2 regions of the Lactiplantibacillus sp. YT640 genome follow, and region 1 is predicted to be linked to the other one. Evidence: a T-box and tRNA genes for the amino acid it is inferred to sense, from the RefSeq annotation. Region 1 holds a T-box; the other holds one or more tRNA genes.

Region 1 (6,222 bases):
GTGAGTAGTTAAAAAATCGTGATAGCAACCAACAATTGTCAGTCACCATCACGATTAATTTAAGCGATATTCATTTAACTTGATACTGGTCGTGGTACTTAGTTGGCAACCACGTTAACCAGTTTACCAGGAATGGCAATCACTTTACGAACTGTCTTGCCGGCCGTAAATTCCTGGATTTTTTCATCCGCCAGGGCTAGTTTTTCAAGTTCATCCTTGCCCATATCCTTAGCGACTTCGGCGTGCGAGCGAACCTTACCATTAACTTGAAGCACGATTTGGACCGTGTCTTCTACTAACTTAGATTCGTCATACGTTGGCCAAGTGGCGTAGGTGATCGTGTCATCATGGCCTAATAATGACCATAGTTCTTCCGACAAATGTGGTGCAATCGGTGACAGTAACTTCACAAAGCCTTCGATATAAATGATTGGTAAATCGTCGACCTTGTATGCTTCGTTTACGAAGACCATCATTTGTGAAATCGCAATGTTAAAGCGCATAGCTTCATAGTCTTCCGTGACTTTCTTAACGGTTTCGTTGTAGATTTTCGTCAACTTACCATCATTGATAGTCGTGATTCGGTCGCGAACACGATTGTTTTCATCGATCATTAAGCGCCAAACCCGTTCGATCCACTTATTGGCACCATGTAACCCATCGGTACTCCACGGAATCGAAGCTTCCAATGGTCCCATGAACATTTCGTATAACCGCAACGTATCGGCACCATATTGGTCAACAATATCATCGGGGTTAACCACGTTCCCCCGCGACTTAGACATCTTTTCGTGATTATCACCCAAAATCATCCCTTGGTTAACTAACTTCTGGAATGGTTCCTTGGTTGGCACAACGCCTAAGTCATATAAGAACTTGTGCCAGAAACGTGCGTAAAGCAGATGTAAGACCGCGTGTTCTGCACCGCCCACGTATAAGTCAACGGGTGACCAGTACTTCAACTTGTCATAATCGGCCAAAGCTTCACGGTTGTGCGGATCAACGTAACGCAAGAAGTACCATGAACTCCCGGCCCATTGTGGCATCGTGTTGGTTTCACGCTTCCCCTTACGACCGTTTTCATCGACGACATTTACCCAGTCGTCGATATTCGCTAACGGGCTTTCACCAGTTCCTGATGGTTCCAGGTTCTTAGTTGCTGGTAACCGCAATGGTAGTTCATCTTCAGGAACCAACGTCGTTTCGCCGTCTTCCCAGTGAATAACTGGAATCGGTTCGCCCCAGTACCGTTGCCGTGAGAAGATCCAATCACGTAACCGATAGTTGACCTTCTTTTCACCGGCATGGTGTTCACCTAACCAGTCAATCATCTTATCAATAGCTGGTTGCTTAGCTAAACCGTCAACAAAACCTGAGTTGATGTGTTCCCCGTCGCCAGTGTAAGCTTGTTGGTCATAATCATTATCACCCGCAATGACAGGTTTGATTGGCAAATCAAATTTTTGTGCAAATTCAAAGTCCCGATCATCATGAGCAGGCACTGCCATGATGGCCCCAGTTCCATATGAAGCCAGAACGTAATCGGCAATCCAGATTGGCAGTTTTTCACCATTAACCGGGTTGATGCCGTAGCTACCAGTGAAGACCCCGGTCTTGTCCTTATTCAAATCAGTCCGTTCAAGGTCTGACTTGCTGGCGATTTTAGCTTTGTATGCTTTGATAGCGTCCGCTTGTTCGGGTGTCGTCAATTGTTCAACTAAGTCGTGTTCAGGTGCCAAGACCATGTAACTTGCGCCAAACAGCGTGTCTGGCCGCGTTGAGAACACTTCAATCTCGGTATCGTCAGGTTGACCAGCAACCTTGAAACGAATGGATGCGCCAACTGAGCGGCCAATCCAGTTACGTTGTTGCTCTTTGATGTTTTCTGGCCAATCAATATCGTCCAGGTCATCAATCAACCGGTCCGCATAGGCCGTGATTTTGAGGCTCCATTGCTTCATTGGCACCCGGTAAACATCATAGCCACCGCGTTCCGTCTTACCATCAACCACTTCTTCGTTAGAAACAACCGTTCCCCCCATCATATCAGGAGCCCAGTTGACCAACGTTTCAGATTCGTAAGCCAAGCCCTTCTTATAGAGCTGTTCAAAGATCCACTGCGTCCACTTGTAGTAACTTGGATCAGTCGTATTCACTTCACGGTCCCAGTCATATGAAAAACCTAATGACCGAATCTGACGTTTGAAGTTTTTGATGTTCTTGGCCGTAAAGTCCTTCGGGTTATGCCCCGTCTTGAGCGCATATTGTTCAGCGGGTAAACCGAATGCGTCCCAACCCATTGGATGTAAGACATTGTACCCTTGCATCCGCTTGAACCGTGACATAATATCCGTGGCCGTATACCCTTCAGGATGTCCAACGTGTAATCCTTGGCCAGATGGGTATGGGAACATGTCTAAGGCGTAATACTTCTTCTTATCCGTCGTATCTAATGTTTTGAAGGTTTTGTTTTCCTTCCAATAATGTTGCCATTTGCGTTCAATGACTTTATGGTTGTATGCCATAGTAGTGCCCCTTTCTTGCTGCCTTGTATGTAAAAGCTAGCATTGCGACTTTCCAACTGACTATTCAAGATGGCATTTTCATGCTTCAACTCAGTAAAAGCGGTTAAAAAACAAAAAAATCCTATAAGCCAATTAAGCTTATAGGACGAAAACGGGTTCCGCGGTACCACCTATGATTCCACGTTACCGTGGCCTCTTGAGAATCTTAACGCGAAACCACGTCCGTACCTACAATCTTGTTCAGCCGGAAGACTCGAAGGTGAGTTCATGATTGGTGAATCCCCGTTTGCAACTACCACGGAGTTTCTGCAAAACACCAGCCACTACTATTCCTTCTCAGAGTCGTAAAGTTATTGTTTTCATAGTAGCAAACCAGCACGTTTTTTTCAAGGGCCCAAGCCCCGCTGGCGATAAATTTTATCATCGGCATTAATCGGACCCCTGATAAAAAATGCTATAATAATGGCAATAATTTATTTATCGGAGGAATCAGTATTGAAGCAACGATCCTGGCAACGTTCGGACAGTTTGATTCTACTTATATTTATAGGATGGTTAGGCTGGACGGCCGCGGTATGGCAACGGGCGCCTTGGTTAACACACTTTGACACCACGGTTGCTAATTTTTGGCATCATAGTCCCCAGTGGTTTCAACACGCGATGGTCACGTATACGCAGCTTGGCAATCCCCACACCATCACCATAATCACGTTAATTATCGGCCTGGCACTCTGGCTGGGCCATAACCCACGCGGCGCAGTCTTCTTTTGGGTCACCACCTGGCTGATTGCCGGCTACGGTAATTATCTCATCAAACAGGTCATCATGCGGCCACGGCCAACCGCTTGGCGACTTGTCCAAATTGGGGGGTATAGTTACCCCAGCGGGCACTCGACAACAACGACCGTCCTTATCGGTAGTCTGCTCGTGTTGGCATTTGACTACTGGCACCGCAATGCCTTGACTGGCTGGCTCACTGCCCTCGGCATAACGGCCATCTTGTTAATGATGATCAGCCGGGTCATCGTGGGCGTCCACTATCCCAGCGATACAATCGGTGGCCTTTTACTTGGAAGTGTTTTACTATATATAAGTGCGCGTTTTAGTATGCGTTATCGGCACGGACCGCTTCGATTGCGGCCCTAATTCATGAATTCAACAAGGGGGTAACACTCATTCAACTCAGTTCGGCATTAGCTTATAGCCACGCGCTAATGAACCAAGTCGTCAATCCCGGTGACCACGTGATTGACGCGACGGTTGGCAACGGCCATGATACCGTCTACCTCGCCAAGCTGGTCGGGACTACTGGTCACGTCGACGGGTTCGACATTCAATCAGCGGCCATTGAAGCGACGACAACTGCCTTAGATAAAGCAGCGCTCACCCATCAAGTCACTCTGTGGCAAACGGGCCATGAACACATCGCAGATAAGATTGCCGCTGATCAACCTATCAAGTGTGCCGTCTTTAACCTGGGCTATTTACCAGGTGGCGATAAACAAATCATTACGAAACCAACGACAACGTTAACGGCCATAAAAGCCATTCAGGAACGCCTCGTCACCAACGGACTCATTATCCTGCTAGTCTATGCTGGTCATCCCGGTGGTGCGACAGAAGCACAAGCCGTTTTGGATTACGTAACGAATTTAGACCAGCATCAATTCCAAGTCCTACAATATCAGTTTATTAATCAAGTCCATGTGCCGCCATATTTGTTGGCCATTCAGAAACGTTAATTTAACGATAAATTAGCCGAAAAGACCTGTCAGACGATTAGCTTCGTCTGACAGGTCTTTTCAATTAGATACTTAACTTAAAAACCAATGGTACCTTACTTCTCCCACGGATACTTACCGTTCTCATCCTTAGGGGTATTACGCATGATCCGCTTAGTTCCCTCGTCCATCTCGTTACGCCGCTTCTTACGATTATGGTGACGAACAATTAGGACAAGACCACCGATGCCACAGTACACGATCATTCGGGTAAACATCTTAACGGTCCCATAAATGGTCATAATCATTAACATTTTGCGCCCTCCCTTGCCGTCAAATCTACTTAAGCCGTGACCTTAGCAGGCTTAAAGTAATCTAACAATGCTTGCCACTGCTTGAAAACGGCTTCTTCTGAATAACGCTTGGCATTTTCATAGGCCTGAGCACTGTATTGTGCCAGCTGCCCTTGATTCTTCAACAATTCTAAAATCGTTTTGGTCAATTGTTGCACATCGCCGTCTGTCGTTAGGATTCCACTCTTATGATCCTGAATAATATCACTCGGGCCGTACTTCACGTCATTGGCAACCATTGGTAACCCATGGGCTTGAGCTTCTAACAACATCAATGAGAATCCTTCAGCTCGACTTGGCAAAAGTCCTAATTGGGCCCGGTTGTAAACGGCATTGACATCCGTGGTATACCCCTTGAACAATACCACATCTTCCAAGTGCGCTGCAGCAACTTGTGCATGTAGTTGCTTTTCAATATCCCCGTTCGCATAACCCCATAATTCCAACTTGGCATCAGGAAACTGCTTGTGAACTTCAACAAAGGCTTCGATTGAATGATTCTGTTGCTTTTCAGGTGCCAGCCGCGCAACTTGCACGACGAGGTCTTTTTGTCGTTGGTCAAACTTCACCGGCGCGGCTTTTAACGTAGCATTATCAACATAGCCAACCGGAATAGTGAACGCTGGAATATCCTTACCAAAGCGGGCTTCCACGTCCTTAGTTTGTTCCGGTGTCGCAGAAATGACCGCGTCCCAAGCCGCCCAATTATTCAGCGCATTAGCATAATTATTGTTCAAGGTAGAATGCATAATATCCTTAGCATCACTCACATGGTTATTATGTAGATGCAAGACTTTCTTAGCTGGTGTGGTCATATTGAATAAGCCCCAGGCACATTCAACGGTCCGATCACAAATGAAGACATTTTGTTCATCATTCAACTGGTTAAGTTCATCATAGAAGTAACGGGTCAGTTCATTCATCCCATTAAAAGTATGGCTCTGCTCGTTGTAGTTCAAGACGCGCCACGTGATTCGCTCCTGACCAGCGTGATTTAACAAGTGTAACTTCTCCACGTGAATCAATCCATCCGGGCCAAAGTACGCTTCTTGGGCAATCTTACCGTCCCAGTCAAATAATTGTTCAAGACACTTAAAGCCCCGCGTATCCCACCAACTCATCTTGAGCGTACGACCATTAACGTCAAAGTATTGCACATTGCTAACAGCTTCCGTACCGGCCCGAAGGTAAATAATCATGATTAACTTACCACGTTCCATGACTTGAATCTGATTATCCTTCCGGGTTTTGATAGCATCGGCTGGCACTTCAAAGTCGGCCAAATCAAACCTTTGACGCTTGACCGACTGACTACCACAAAAGAAGTCAAAAAGATTAACAAAATCAGCATCGGCAATGTTGGCCCCTTCAAGCACATCGTGCAAATTCATTGCGAATACGCGGGTCACGATTTTAGCGGCCACATGGTGCTTCTTGAATAAAGTCAGTCGGTTGATTTCCGCCTGTTCGATTCCTGATTTTGAAAATTGCATGTTATCGTTTAAGAAATAATACATATGCGCCCTCCTACTTAATACCCAGTAATTGTTGCCAACGGTGCCAAACTTTTAAGTCAGTTTGTGACGTATGAAGCTTCTTAAAGGCGGCTTCGCTGAATGCCGT
Region 2 (6,222 bases), on a different contig from region 1:
TTGGCCCAACCTAAGGCAATCATTTGTAAACTCCCACCTAAGATAATACATGGGACCAATTGTCCGGTTACTAATCCGATTAGGGTACATGCAACAACTGGTTGATGGAAGTGGAATTCATCCAAAATACCTTCCATACCAGCTAAAAATGATACAAGTACGACTAAAATCACTTGAATTACGTTCAAATTCATGATTTAATCCTCCATCTTTTCTGATATTCTTGGAACTATTTTTGTTCCTTCAACATATTTTCAGCTTTGTTCAAAATATTATCCATATTTTCCTTACTATCACTTGGAACCTTCCGAACATCAAATTCGATGCCATCTTGTTCAAGTTTACGGTAAGTGTCGATATCATCTTGATCAAATGCCAAAACCTTGTTTGGTTGAACTTTACCAGCCGAATGGGCCATTGACCCAATGTTCAATGTCTTAATTGGTACACCGCCCTCGATTGCACGTAGCGCATCTTGTGGCGTTTCGAATAAGACCAATGCTTTTTGACCACCAAAGTGCTTGTCGTCTTTAGCAATCTTAATCATTTGAGCAATTGGAATAACGTGAGCTTTAACACCAGAAGGCGCTGCTTGCTTGATCATGTTAGTCCGCAGTTCGTCTTTAGCAACGTTATCAGACGCAACAATGATCCGAGTCGGGTTAACCGTCTTACTCCAAGCAGTGGCAACTTGTCCATGCAAGAGTCGCGAATCAATCCGTGCCAAACCGTATGTTAACGTTCCTGGCCGACCAGCGTTATTGTTAGTCGTTGCAGCGGCAGCAGCCTTTTCTTCCTTAGGTGCTAATGCTTCAGGACGAACCTTCACGCCATCCTTAGCAGTTTCAATGATATGCGTGGCAATTTCGTGTGCCGAATCCATTGAAAGTCGTGAAGCATACGCTTCAATTAACATTGGCAAGTTCAAACCGGCAACGATTGCCCATTTGTCCTTGTGTGCTTCAAACAAGCCGTTAACTTGATTGAATGGTGTACCGCCCCAAAGGTCGACTAAGAATAAGACTTGCTCTTGATCGTCGAATGAAGCAATGGCTTTTTCCAACTTAGCCTTGATGTCGTCAGGGCCTTCGCTAGGCATCAACGTAACGGCTTGAACGTTTTCTTGTTCGCCGAAAATCATTGATCCAGATTGATAGATGCCTTTAGCGAATTCGCCGTGACTAGCAATGATAATGCTTACCATCTTTGTACCTCCTATTTTTTCGTTACAGTCATATAAAACGAATAAATAATATCTAAATTGCCTGTAACTATTTATGCTTTTGATACTGTAAGCGCAATCTTTTTCGCACTCACTTATATATATGCAAATTCCGTGCCAAAATACACTAAAGCTAAAAGCCCTTATTTCAGGCTCAAAGTTGATACACTAGCACGATACAGTATTAAAAACGATTATTTTGTGTGTCAAATAGCGTATTTTTAATATAAAATTATGAAACAGTAACTAATGTTAACTATGGTATCAATTTCTTAATAGCTCAGTGCCCGACGACCATTTAATTGCCACATCGTCTCAAACGCTTGGTTACCCATCTGTCCAGATTGACCACGCCAAGGATCATTGTACCTAATAGTTGCCGTTGTATATCCAGTGAGCGTCACTGTATGACTCGCAAAACCATCGAGTCCCTGAACCCAAGCGACTACCGGATGACGTTTAGCGAGCTGTGCTTTAAGTCGTTGCAGGCCCACCCCGCTGAGATCTACAGCGGACGGCAGATAGTGGCGGATCGTTGGTAACAAGCCTTGGGGGTAGATGTAGAGACCAATACCGTAAGCCGAAGCAGGATCACCAACAAAACCAGTGTTAGGATTCGAACTGCGCGGCACGTGGCTGGCAAACTGTTCCTTATTAATATTAACGCCGGCATACTGCAGCATCATGGTAGTCGCTGTCATCTCACACCCCGTTGGCAACTCCGGTAGCTGGTCAATCAGTGGTACCCGCAGTTGAACCGACGCCGTACTGGCGGGTTTTAGCTGATTAGCAGCTATCCAGCCGCTCTGCTGATAACCATTATGCACATAGTAGAAGCGTTGGTAATGCCCGTTGCGATAAATATCAGCTTGCTCAGTACGCGTCCACTGTGTATGCTGGTGATACTTTAAATGTAAATTAACACGCAATTGGGCACGCTGATGACGCACGACGGTTAAATGGTAACCGACACCGTTCTGACTATTCGTCTGATAGACCCGCGGCTGCACCACCTGAATCCCTGTAATCGGATAAGTCGTTACGGCCGCTTGTGCGGGGTAAACCACGCCACTAACCAGCAAGCCGCCCACCAAGATACGCCACCACCATCTACTCATTCTAATCAATGCCTGGTCCTCGCCTTCTCTTAATATCGTAATCAGTAGATTAACCGTTTTCATTATAATGCTGGTAATCATGAGATTAAACAATAAGGTACGGCAAATTTGGTGAACATAGTTGAAGTAGTTGGCAAAAAAGCAAGCCTGGAATAACGTGACCAGTCCAATTTACCGCAACAAAAAAAGAATCGACCCTTCAAGGCCTAACCTATCGAAATCGATTCTTATATTCGTTAGTGCGGCCAAGAAGATTCGAACTTCCACCGGGTTAACCCCGACAAGATCCTTAATCTTGCGCGTCTGCCAATTCCGCCATGGCCGCATCACAACTCACAAAAAATATTATAACAAAATTTTGCGAGTCTGACAAGCTTATTTTAAGATTTTTGTACTTTTACACCAGTTGCATCCATTGGCAATAAGAATAATTGGCCGGTGAGTGTTGTATCTTGGCTCAATTGTGCCTGCAACGTAGCGAGTTGACCGTAATCACCCAAAGTAATCACCGTCGGCCCAGCACCACTCAAATAAGTCCCCGTTAATCCCAGAGCATGGGCATGGTCTCTAACCGTTTGTAGTGCCGGCACTAACTTAGCCCGATACTGTTCATGGAACTGGTCCTGTTCTAGCAGCGGTAACGCCACGTCCCAATTTTGAGTTGCTAGAGCAGCCACTAACGTATTTGCCACACTACTACCAGTAACGGCTTGGTGGTACGCCAATTCAGTTGGCAAGGCTTGGCGACTGGCGGTCGTCAATAGCGGTTCGTTAGGCACGTAGACACTTGCAAAAAGCATCGGTAACGGTAACTTCACCGCACGGACGCGTCCATCAGTGTTCGTCGCCACAACCAAGCCTCCTAATAGGGCTGGTGCAACGTTATCTGGATGACCCTCCAGTTGAGTGGCAACTTCCAGTAGCTCAGCAGAAGAGCGCGTTGCGCCGGTCAATTCGTTTGCCAGCACTAAGCCGGCTACGATGGCCGTCGAGCTACTACCCAATCCGCGCGCTAACGGGATTTTTGAAGCCATCTGTAAATGCTGTGGTTGTAAATCTGGTACCAAATGCAACGCCGTTTTAATAATTAAGTTGCGTTCATCCGTCGGCACATCCGCCCCAAAGGGATGGTCAATCTGCCAATGGTCACTAGGTTGCAACACTTGTAGCGTTAGTTGCATGTCCAGCGCCAGACCGATTGAATCAAAACCGGGACCAAGATTAGCGGAAGTCGCCGGAACCGAAATCGTTAACATGTCCTCACCTACGCATTCTTTAAAACTTTATAACTCGCTAATAGTTGCATATTCTCTTGTTCACCGATTTCACGAGTGATATCTGCTAACTGTTGATCATTCATGGCATGGGTAATGATCACAACACGAGCGTTGCCGTCACCTAATTGATTTTGAATGATTCGACTAAATGAAACTTCTGCGCGGGTCATAATCGCCGTCAATTTCATCATCATCCCCGGCACATCACGCATCTTCAAGGCAATAAAGTGAGGATACACAACATCTTCAGGCGTTGCTAAGACTGTCTCCTGGCGATAAGAGTTAAACGTGTTACCAGTCGTATTCAACGCAATATTTTTCGCAACCGTTGTAATATCACTCAGCACACTGTTGGCGGTCGGGAGTTCTCCAGCGCCGGGACCGTAAAACATCGTGTTCCCCACAGCCGTTCCCGTTACCATTACAGCATTATTCTCATTTTGTACCGTGGCAAGTGGATGTTGATCAGAAACGAGCACAGGCCCGACTGATACCGCAATGCGATCGTCAATTTCTTCCGCAATCCCGAGTAATTTAATCGTATACCCAAGCTGATGAGCTTCCGCAATATCCTCTGGGCTGATTTTCGTAATTCCCTGAACTTGAACGTGGTCGAGGGAAAGACTCATCCCAAAGGCAAACTGCGTTAAAATAATCATCTTGAACGCCGCATCAAGGCCTTCGACATCATTAGTGGGATCACTTTCGGCAAACCCCAAGTCTTGTGCTGAGCTCAAGGCTTGATCATACGACCAATGCTTAGTCAGCATCTGCGTCATGATGTAATTAGTGGTCCCGTTGACGATTCCCATGACCCGTTGAATCCGGTCAGCGGCGAAACTATTATCAATCGTCCGTAAAATTGGAATCCCACCAGCAACACTAGCTTCATAGAATAAGTCGCGATGATTTTCACGAGCAATCTGAACCAACTCCCGGCCATATTGCGCAATCAAGTCCTTATTGGCCGTCACCACGTGTTTGCCAGCTTGCAAGGCTTGCGTAATATATTCCTTCGCCGGATGAATTGAACCCATCACTTCGACCATAATTTGAATGGACGGATCATCAAGCAGGGTCGCGATTTGGTCGGTCATCTGAACGTCCCCCAAATCAACTTGTTCGTGCTTTTTCAAGTTGTGGACAACTACGCAGGCTAGTTCCAACTTACGACCGGTAATTTCTGAAATCTTTTCCTGATGCGCTTGAAGCATTTTTACAACGCCGGTCCCGACTGTGCCTAGTCCGACCACACCAATTTTAATCGTTTCCATCTTAATCCCTCCATATCAATAGTTAAGCTAATTCTATCGGAAGCGTACCACTTTAGCAAACCTTTTCAGACTAATTTAATTGGCCCCTGACAACGACCACACGTATAGCGGCGAGTGTCCATGCGGCGCTTGCGGTAATACCGCCGGCCACACCGTTGGCATTCATAAATATACCGATACGGCCGGGCCGTCGCCTGCTTCGGCGCTGGTGCATAGCGCGAGCCACCCATTTGCGCGAGTAATCGTTTAAAGTCTGCATCACGATGCCGATATCCCCGCTTAGTCAAATGTAAATGATAATGGCACAATTCATGCTTGATGACGCCAATCAAGGTGGCCTCATCAAAATCAGTCAGCATCTTCGGATTGATATCAATATCATGCGAGGCCAACTGATAACGACCACCCGTCGTTCGTAACCGAGCATTAAAATAAGCGCGGTGCTGGAACGGACGGTGAAAATCACGCATGGAAATGGTCGCAACGAGCTGCTGTAACTCTAAATCAGTCATTATGCTTCAGCCGGTGCAATCATCGTCAAAGCGATGCGCTGCCGCTGTTCATCAACTTCTTCGACCCACACCGTTACGATGTCGCCAACTGCCACCGCCTGACGCGGATCTTTCAAGAACTTATCCGTTAGTTTGGAGACATGTACGAGGCCATCTTGCTTGACACCAATATCCACAAACGCCCCAAAGTCGACCACGTTGCGGACGGTTCCTTGCAACTGCATCCCTGGTTTTAGATCACTCATCTTTAAAACGTCTTGCCGGAGTAACGGTGCGGGCATCGTATCACGAACATCACGCCCGGGCTTTTGCAAACTACTAATAATATCCTTTAAGGTCAGTTCACCGACACCGGTGCTGGTCGCAAGTTGCGCTAAATCTAATTGATTCAACTGTTGGGCTTTAGTCGTCCCAACGTCCGTCGCCTTCAATCCAGCCGCTGCCAATAACGCTTTGGCTGCGGGATAACTTTCTGGATGAATATCCGTGTTATCAAAAACATTCTTGCCGTCAATGATTCGCAGGAAGCCGACCGCTTGTTCATAAGCTTTCGGTCCCAACCGCGGCACTTTTTTCAATTGTGGTCGGCTCGTGAATTCGCCATTTTCATCCCGATAAGTAATCACATTTTGGGCAATCGTGCTGGATAGCCCCGAAATATGCGTCAATAGCTCCGAACTAGCGGTATTCAAATTGACCCCAACTTGGTTAACCGCGGTCTCAATCACCGTATCCAGCTGCGTTGTCAATTCCTTCTGGGGCACATCGTGCTGGTATTGCCCCACTCCCACTGACTTCGGATCGATTTTGATCAATTCT

Evidence for each region. The T-box of region 1 lies ahead of leuS (leucine--tRNA ligase). A T-box ahead of a tRNA ligase gene usually reads a tRNA of that ligase, here a tRNA-Leu.
Region 2: it has a tRNA-Leu gene. The T-box ahead of leuS (leucine--tRNA ligase) is inferred to sense a tRNA for this amino acid. The anticodon was not compared.

Annotation. Positions count from the first base shown of each region.
Region 1 is NZ_JBMNVY010000010.1:26,530-32,751, reverse strand. It holds gene leuS (leucine--tRNA ligase) at 99-2,525, opposite strand; T-box leader at 2,664-2,874, opposite strand; gene ACOV1R_RS08370 (phosphatase PAP2 family protein) at 2,988-3,671, shown strand; gene ACOV1R_RS08365 (tRNA (mnm(5)s(2)U34)-methyltransferase) at 3,740-4,267, shown strand; gene ACOV1R_RS08360 (hypothetical protein) at 4,363-4,560, opposite strand; gene ACOV1R_RS08355 (glycosyltransferase family 4 protein) at 4,590-6,116, opposite strand; gene ACOV1R_RS08350 (glycosyltransferase) at 6,127-6,222, opposite strand, start outside.
Region 2 is NZ_JBMNVY010000017.1:34,449-40,670, forward strand. It holds gene ACOV1R_RS10825 (PTS mannose/fructose/sorbose transporter subunit IIC) at 1-194, opposite strand, end outside; gene ACOV1R_RS10830 (mannose/fructose/sorbose PTS transporter subunit IIA) at 230-1,204, opposite strand; gene ACOV1R_RS10835 (C39 family peptidase) at 1,495-2,349, opposite strand; tRNA gene ACOV1R_RS10840 (tRNA-Leu) at 2,581-2,665, opposite strand; gene thrB (homoserine kinase) at 2,721-3,596, opposite strand; gene ACOV1R_RS10850 (homoserine dehydrogenase) at 3,605-4,891, opposite strand; gene ACOV1R_RS10855 (SprT family protein) at 4,957-5,403, opposite strand; gene ACOV1R_RS10860 (Tex family protein) at 5,403-6,222, opposite strand, start outside.